2 linked regions of the Amorphoplanes digitatis genome follow. The protein of the gene in region 2 interacts with the protein of the main gene of each other region in a pairwise test. Links are inferred from orthologs where the notes say so. Each region holds a gene or a part of one and is shown on either strand. Other genes may lie near its edges.

Region 1 (3,663 bases), 360 kb from region 2 along the record:
GCGATCCGGGACGCTCTGCTGCCGCTCGGCATCCCCACGCTGAGCAGCCCGGCCGCATTGACCACCGCGGTGACCGCGCTGGTCCATGACGCGCAGGCGCGTGCCCGTGCCGCCGGTCGGCTGCGGCAGCCGAGCACCCCCGCCGAGTCCGATCCGAGAGTGCGCGATGCTCTCGCGCGCACCGAGTTCGACGAGGACGCGGCGAAGGCTCTCCTCGGTATCCTGGGGATCGGCACGCTCGCACGAGCCGCCTGCGACTCCCGGGACGAGGCACATGCCGCTCTGATCGCGCTGGGCGGGCCGGTCGTCGTCAAGCTGCTGGACGCTGCCGTCGTCCACAAGAGCGACATCAGCGGAGTCCACCTCGGCATCCGGGACCCAGCCGAACTCGACCGCGCGCTCGACGCCCTGCACGCCGCCGGCGCCCAGCGATTCCTGGTCGAGAAGCAGGCCGGTCCGGGGATCGATCTGATCGTAGGCGCCACCCGCGACCCGGTGTTCGGCCCGGTCGTCCTTGTCGGCCTCGGCGGGGTGCTGGCGGAGGCCCTGGCCGACGTCGCCACCGCACCGGCGCCGCTCTTCGCCTCCGAAGCCGCCGAATTGCTGGATGAGCTGGTCGGGCGGGCGCTGCTGGACGGCTTCCGGGGCGGCCCGTTCGTGGACCGGGGCGCGGTCGGAAGGATTCTCGCCGTCCTCGGCGATCTGCTCGTGGCCGACGGCCGGCTCGAGTCCGTCGAAATCAATCCGTTGCGCATCACCGCCGACGGCATCCTGGCTCTCGACGCCGTCGTCTCGTTCGAGGAGGTGCCCTGACATGACCGAGTCCACCAACGTCACCGCGATATCCGAGGGCGTTGTCCCCTGGCCGGAGGACGCCGTCCGCGACTACGTCGCGCACGGCTGGTGGCGTGGCCTCTCGCTGGGCGCTGAACTGTGGGCAGCGGCCGATGCGCGCGCCACACACGTCGCGCTCGTCGACGGAGACGTCCGGCTGGACCACGCCGAACTCATCCTGCGCAGCGACGCGCTCGCCGGTCGGCTGGTGGACGAGCTCGGACTCGTGCGCGGCGACCGGATCGTGATGCAGCTGCCGAACTGCTGGCAGTTCGTCGTGCTGACCCTGGCGTGCCTGCGAGCCGGCATCGTCCCCGTGATGGCGCTCCCCGCACATCGGCAGCACGAGCTGCGATACCTCGTGGAGCACAGCGAAGCCCGGGCTATCGCCGTTCCGGACCGCCTCCGCGGCTTCGACCACGAGGCGATGGCCGCGGAGCTCATGAGCGGCTCGGCCACCCTCGAGCATCTCCTGGTGGTCGGCGACAACGTCCGTGCCGGATCCAGCGACCTCACCCGACTCGCCGGCCCACCCGCCGAACCGGCCAAGGCACGGGCCCGCTGGGACAACGACCAACCCGGTTCGCGGGACGTCGCCGTCTTCCTGCTGTCCGGCGGCACGACCGGCCTGCCGAAACTCATCGCACGCACCCACGACGACTACGCCTACAACGCACACGCCAGCGCGGAACTGTGCGGCCTCGGCCGGGACACGGTTTACCTTGTGACTCTGCCCGCGGGACACAACTTTCCCCTGGCCTGCCCCGGCATCCTCGGCACGCTCCTGGCCGGCGGCACCGTGGTGATGCTGCCCTCACCCGAACCGGAGAGGGCGTTCGCCGCGATCGAGGCCGAAGGCGTGACGGCGACGGCGGCGGTCCCCGCCGTCGCGCAACGGTGGCTACTGCACGCCGCCGACCACGGCGCGACGCAGCTGCGCAGCCTGAACCTTCTGCAGGTCGGTGGTGCACGGCTCGCCGACGAGGTGGCCCGCCAGGTGCGCCCGGTACTCGGCTGCCGCCTGCAGCAGGTCTTCGGGATGGCCGAGGGCCTGCTCAACTACACCCGGCTCGACGACCCCGACGGCGTCGTGTGCCGCACCCAGGGCCGTCCGTTGAGCCCTGGCGACGAGGTGCGAATAGTCGACGAGTTCGACAGGGACGTGGCCGACGGCACCCTCGGGTCGCTCTTGACCCGGGGTCCCTACACCCCACGTGGCTACTACCGCGCGGCCGAGCAGAACGCGCGGGCCTTCACCGAGGACGGCTGGTACCGATCCGGCGACATCGTCCGCCGGCTGCCCGACGGGAATCTCGTCGTCGAGGGCCGTGACAAGGACATGATCAACCGAGGTGGCGAAAAGATCAGCGCCGAGGAGGTCGAGAACCTCGTCTACCGACTGCCGCAGGTGGCTCAGGTGGCTGCCGTCGCGATGCCGGATCCCGAGCTGGGCGAGCGGGTGTGCCTCTACGCGGTCCTCAAACCGGGCACCGCGCTGACCCTGGATGAGATTCGCGCGACCATGACCGCCGAAGGCGTGGCGCGCTACAAGATGCCGGACCGCCTGGAGGTGGTCGACGAGATCGCCGCCACGAAGGTCGGCAAGGTCGACAAGAAGGCGCTACGGGCAGACGTCGCGGCCCGGCTCCGCAACCCATGATCCCGCTAGATCAATCACACGACCAGACCCGAGGAGGGCAGCATGACCACGCTCGACCAGACCTCTGGGGGCGCCGCTGCCAGCGGCTTCGACACCCCCGAGCATCAGGCGAAGCTCGCCGCGCTGTACCGCGACTTCGACGCCGCCGGCATGACACCGCTGTGGCGGACCCGCGAGGGACTGATGCCGTTCGCACCGGAACCCAGGGCGGTGCCGCACCTGTGGCGGTGGGCGGACCTGTACCCGCTGGCCGCCCGCAGCGCCGAGCTCGTGCCGGTCGGACGTGGTGGCGAGCGTCGCGCCATCGGTCTCGGCAATCCCGGCCTCCCCGGTGACCCGTATGCCACCCCCACGCTCTGGGCGGCGATCCAGTACCTGGGGCCGCGGGAGAACGCGCCCGAGCATCGGCACACCCAGACGGCGTTCCGATTCGTGCTCGAAGGCGAGGGCGTGTGGACGGTCGTCGACGGTGACCCGGTCGCGATGCGGCGCGGCGACCTCCTGCTGACGCCCGGGTGGCGGTTCCACGGCCACCAGAATGTCTCCGACGTCCCGATGACGTGGCTGGACGGACTCGACATCCCCTTCGTCGCCACCACCGACCAGGGATTCTTCGAGTTCGGACCGGATGTCGTCCGCGACACCACGACGCCGGCCCGCAGTCGCGGCGAACGTCTCTGGGGCGGTCCCGGTCTCACCCCCGTCTCGGCCGTCGGAGCACAACCGTCGTCCCCGCTGATGGCGTACCGGTGGGCGCACACGGACGCGGCTCTGACCGCCCAGCTGGAGCTGGAGGACGAAGGGCATCCCGGCGTCGTCGAAGCGGGACATGCGGCTGTCCGGTTCACCAACCCCACGACCGGAGGGGACGCGCTCACCACGATGCGCACCGAGATGCACCGGCTGCGGGCCGGTGCGGTGAGCAGGCCCGGCCGGACCACCGCGTCGTCCGTCTGGCAGGTGTTCGAGGGTACGGGCACGGTGGTCCTCAACGGCGCCGAGCATTCGCTGACGCACGGCGATGTCGTCGCGATCCCGTCCTGGACGGACGTGTCCCTTCGTACGCACACCGGCCTGGATCTGTTCGCCGTCTCGGACGCGCCGATCCTGGAGCGACTGTCCCTGCTCCGCACACACCCGGCCGAGCAGGTGGAGAGCTGATGAGACTC
Region 2 (3,682 bases):
GGATCAGGATCGAGGAGTCCAGCCGCCGGCCACCCGTCGAGTCCCGGCCGATGAGGGCGGCCACTCCGCCGTAATATCCCCGGCCCTGCGGCTCGTAGCGGTCGATGACCCGGCAGGCGCTCTCCAGGGGACTGCCGGTCACCGTCGGGGCGAACAGGGTCTCGCGCAGGATCTCCCGTACGTCGCGCCTGGTGCGGCCCTCGATGTGATATTCGGTGTGCGCGAGCCGCGCCATCTCCTTCAGGCCGGGCCCGACCGCCCGCACCCCGTCGCAGATCCGGGCCATCATCTTCAGCTCCTCGTCCAGCACCATGTACAGCTCGTCGGTCTCCTTGCGGTCGGCGAGGAAGTCCAGCAGCGACACCAGGCTCGCGCCCGACGCCGGGTACCGGTAGGTGCCGCTGATGGGGTTCATCACCGCGACCCCGTCGGCGAGGCTGATGTGGCGCTCGGGGGTCGCGCCGACGAATGTCCGATCCGGCGTGTGGACGAGGAACGTCCAGTACGAGCCCTGTTCCTGCTCCACCAGCCGGCGGAAGAAGGCCAGGACCGCGCCGGGAGTGCAGTGGCCGATGTCGGCGAGGAACGAGCGCTTGATGACGAAGTTCGACCCCTCTCCCCGGCCGATCTCGTCGCCGATGACCTTCCGCACGATCTCGGCGTAGCCGGCGTCATCGGGCTCGAATCGTGCGCCGTGCAGGGTGACGGGTACGTCCTCGATCCGGCACAGCGCCTCCGCCAGCGGGAGTGAGGCCTGCGCGCGTACCGTCATCGCGAGCAGCGGGGTGCCGTCGTCGGGGGCGCGGTAGCCGCGTTCCCGGATCTGCCGGTAGGGAATGAGCGCCAGCACCTCGTGCCCGCGGCCGGGCGTGCCGCCCGCCTCCGGCGATTCCGGTATCGGCAGGTCGTCGAGGGTGTTCACCTGAGCCAGATCGCCCACCAGCATCTCCAGGCGGCCGGCCGCCTCCGACTCCGGCCGATGAAGCAGCGCGTACGCCGGGTGCTCTCCCGCCAGGACCCGGCGCAGAAGCTCGTGCCCGGTCATGTGTGCCTCCCGATGCCGGCCGCGACCGCGCTGTCCGCTTCCAGGCCGGTGAGCAGCCGGTCGGTGGTGGCTACCACGGCGCACCGTCCGGCGGCGTACTCCAGCGCCATCCGGTGGTGCTCCGGCCTGAAGTCGGCGACCGCGTCGGCCGCCAGGAAGGCCTGGATGTCGTTGGTGAAGGCCTCGCAGGCCGTCATGAGGACTCCCACGTGTGCGTACACGCCGCAGACGAGAAGTTGATCGCGCCCGGCCCGCCGCATCCGCTCCAGCAGGTCGGTCTTGTGGAAGGCGCTGTAGCGCCACTTGGTGAAGATCCAATCGTCCGGCTCCGGGGTGAGGCCGTCGGTGACCTCGCGGTGCGCCGCGTCGATGGTCATCCCCGGCCCCCAGAAGTCCACGAGCAGTCCGCGTTGTCGCGGAGTCATGCCGCCGGGCTGCATCGTGTACGCCACGGGCGTACCCGTGCGCGTGCACGCCCGCCGCAGCCGGATGATGTTGCTGGTCATTTCGGTGAGCGGCGAGCCGCCCTGTGGAAAGGGCCGGAGGAAGTACTTCTGCATGTCGTGGATCAACAAGACCGCCCGTGCGGGGTCGGGTTGCCACGTCGCGATCTGCTCGGGGAGCTCATCGGCGCCCGGCATGGGATACGACTCGATAATGGGTAGGCCTGCCACTGCCTCTTCCTTACTTCCTCTCACCTGATCCGGGCTCAGACGCCGAGCGACGCGCCGCCGTCCACCGTGAGGGTCTGTAGCGTGATGTGCCCGGCCCGGTCCGACAGCAGGAAGGCCGTCGCCTCGGCGATGTCCTCGGGGGTCGCTATCTTCCGCAGCGGGATGCCGACGCGGTACTCCGAGGGCGTCCCCTCGATGGAAGTCTCCGGACCCTGGTCCGCGCTCCACAACTGGCTGAGCATCGGCGTGTCGGTCGAGCCCGGAGCGATCACATTGCACCGGATGCCGTGACCGGAGACCTCCAGCCCGAGTGACTTGGTGAACATCGCGGCCGCGGCCTTGGACGCGGCGTAGGCGGACATGCCGGTACGTGGTGTTCCGGCGGCGTTGGAGATGATGGTCACCACCGTTCCCGAACGGCGTCGCACCATCTTGGCCACCACGGCACGGGATACGAAGAAGACGCCGTTGACGTTGGTGGCGAAGGTGTCGGTCCAGTCGCCGTCCGACAGCGAGATCCCCTCACCGGTACGCAGAATGCCCGCCGCGTTCACCAGCAGCTCGATGGGGCCGACGGTCCGTTCGGCCGCGGCGACCGCCGCATCGACCTCGGCGCCCGATGAGACGTCCGCCGCGAAGGCGTAGACGGGAAGCCCGTCCTCCGCCTGGCGTTTGACGGTCAGCCGGAGCGCTTCCTCGTCCTTGTCCATCGCCGCGACCGAAGCGCCCCGAGTGGCGAGGGTCCGGGTCACCGAAGCGCCGATACCACCCGCGGCGCCGGTCACCAGGGCGGCCTTCCCCGCGAATTCCAATATGGTCATATGTGGTCCCCCGTCGTATGTGGTGTTATGGCGTGCAACCTCGGCCGGCACCCGCGGGCACCGGTTCCGCCGGCCAGGCCGGCCACCGTGCGCCGTCCGGGACATCGATGGCGAATTCATCCGCCAGAACCCGGGCGAGCTCCTCCTGGCTGCCGAGTACGCGCTGCTCGCGCGTTCCGTCCGCGTTGAACTTGAACAGCTTCCGGCCGGCGAGGCCGAGATGTCCGTCGGGCCGGGCGATGCCTACATACAGGTCCTGCCGCGCCGGCGAGACGGGATTGGTCGCGACGTGCCAGTTGATGACGGAGATGTCGATCTCCTCGAACGGTTCCAGGGTGAACTCGTACTGTTCGACCCAGGCGCTGGGCCTCAGGGTCTGCAACACCCACGCGTCGGCGAGCCCGGTGCGCGGCGTGCGGTACAGACGGAAACGCCGGCCGTCCTGCACCGACTCGACACCGTCCAGCAGCGGAACCGCTTGCAGCAGCGCGGTCGGCAGTCCGAAGCCGACGTCGGCGAGGTACGGAACCTGCTCACCGGGCACGTGCACCAGCAACAGCATGTGGGTACGGGGCAGCCTGCTCTGGCCGAGCGCGAGGGCCAGTACCCGGCCGGTCAGGTAGGTGACCCGAAAGCCGATGCTCCGCAACGCCGCGGCGAGCAGGGTGTTGTGCTCGTAGCAGGAGCCGCCGCGGCGACCGCGCAGAACCTTCTCCTCCAAGGCGGACAGCGCCAGGGGCGGGACACTGTGAAAGAGAAAGACGTCCATGTTCTCAAAGGGAATGCTCAGGGCGTGTGCGCGATGCACCGCCCGCAACGTGGCACTGTCGGCGGCATATGCCCCGCGCCAACCGATGCGCCGGAGATAGCCGTCGAGATCAAAGTCATGGTTCTTTTCGGTCATGCCGCCCCCTCGTAGGATCCGGCCACAGGCCGACCGACACCCCAGGCCCTTGACGTGTCGCACCACAGGTCAGGGCATACGCCGGCCAGTGCGAAATCGAGCCTTGCCGCGAAGTCGTCGTTTCGAGAATCGGGGATGTCGGGTCTGTGGAATTGACGAACTGCAACGCAGGAACCGCGCTCCAAGCCACCATCAGCGTCGCGGTTCTACCGCGGCTGAATCGCGCCGCCGACCCGCC

The links. The genes of interacting proteins can lie anywhere in the genome.
Region 1: the proteins of BJ971_RS26800 (region 2) and BJ971_RS28105 interact in binary tests that used the Escherichia coli proteins (3 or more experiments, as listed by UniProt). The link is inferred for Amorphoplanes digitatis from one-to-one orthologs.

Annotation. Positions count from the first base shown.
Region 1 is NZ_JACHNH010000001.1:6,457,750-6,461,412, reverse strand. The notes cover bases 301-3,154. They hold BJ971_RS28105 ((2,3-dihydroxybenzoyl)adenylate synthase), read left to right. Parts: upstream 301-814; coding sequence 815-2,494; downstream 2,495-3,154. Other genes in these bases: BJ971_RS28100 (cupin domain-containing protein), read left to right, coding at 2,537-3,154; BJ971_RS28110 (acetate--CoA ligase family protein), read left to right, coding at 301-813. Outside these bases: more of BJ971_RS28110, read left to right, coding at 1-300; more of BJ971_RS28100, read left to right, coding at 3,155-3,655; BJ971_RS28095 (fumarylacetoacetate hydrolase family protein), read left to right, coding at 3,655-3,663. UniProt on the Escherichia coli protein: Involved in the biosynthesis of the siderophore enterobactin (enterochelin), which is a macrocyclic trimeric lactone of N-(2,3-dihydroxybenzoyl)-serine.
Region 2 is NZ_JACHNH010000001.1:6,094,014-6,097,695, reverse strand. Bases 648-3,442 are described here. They hold BJ971_RS26800 (2,3-dihydro-2,3-dihydroxybenzoate dehydrogenase), read right to left. Parts: upstream 2,541-3,442; coding sequence 1,755-2,540; downstream 648-1,754. Other genes in these bases: BJ971_RS26795 (arylamine N-acetyltransferase family protein), read right to left, coding at 2,566-3,442; BJ971_RS26805 (isochorismatase family protein), read right to left, coding at 1,042-1,686; BJ971_RS26810 (anthranilate synthase family protein), read right to left, coding at 648-1,045. Outside these bases: more of BJ971_RS26810, read right to left, coding at 1-647; more of BJ971_RS26795, read right to left, coding at 3,443-3,444. UniProt on the Escherichia coli protein: Involved in the biosynthesis of the siderophore enterobactin (enterochelin), which is a macrocyclic trimeric lactone of N-(2,3-dihydroxybenzoyl)-serine.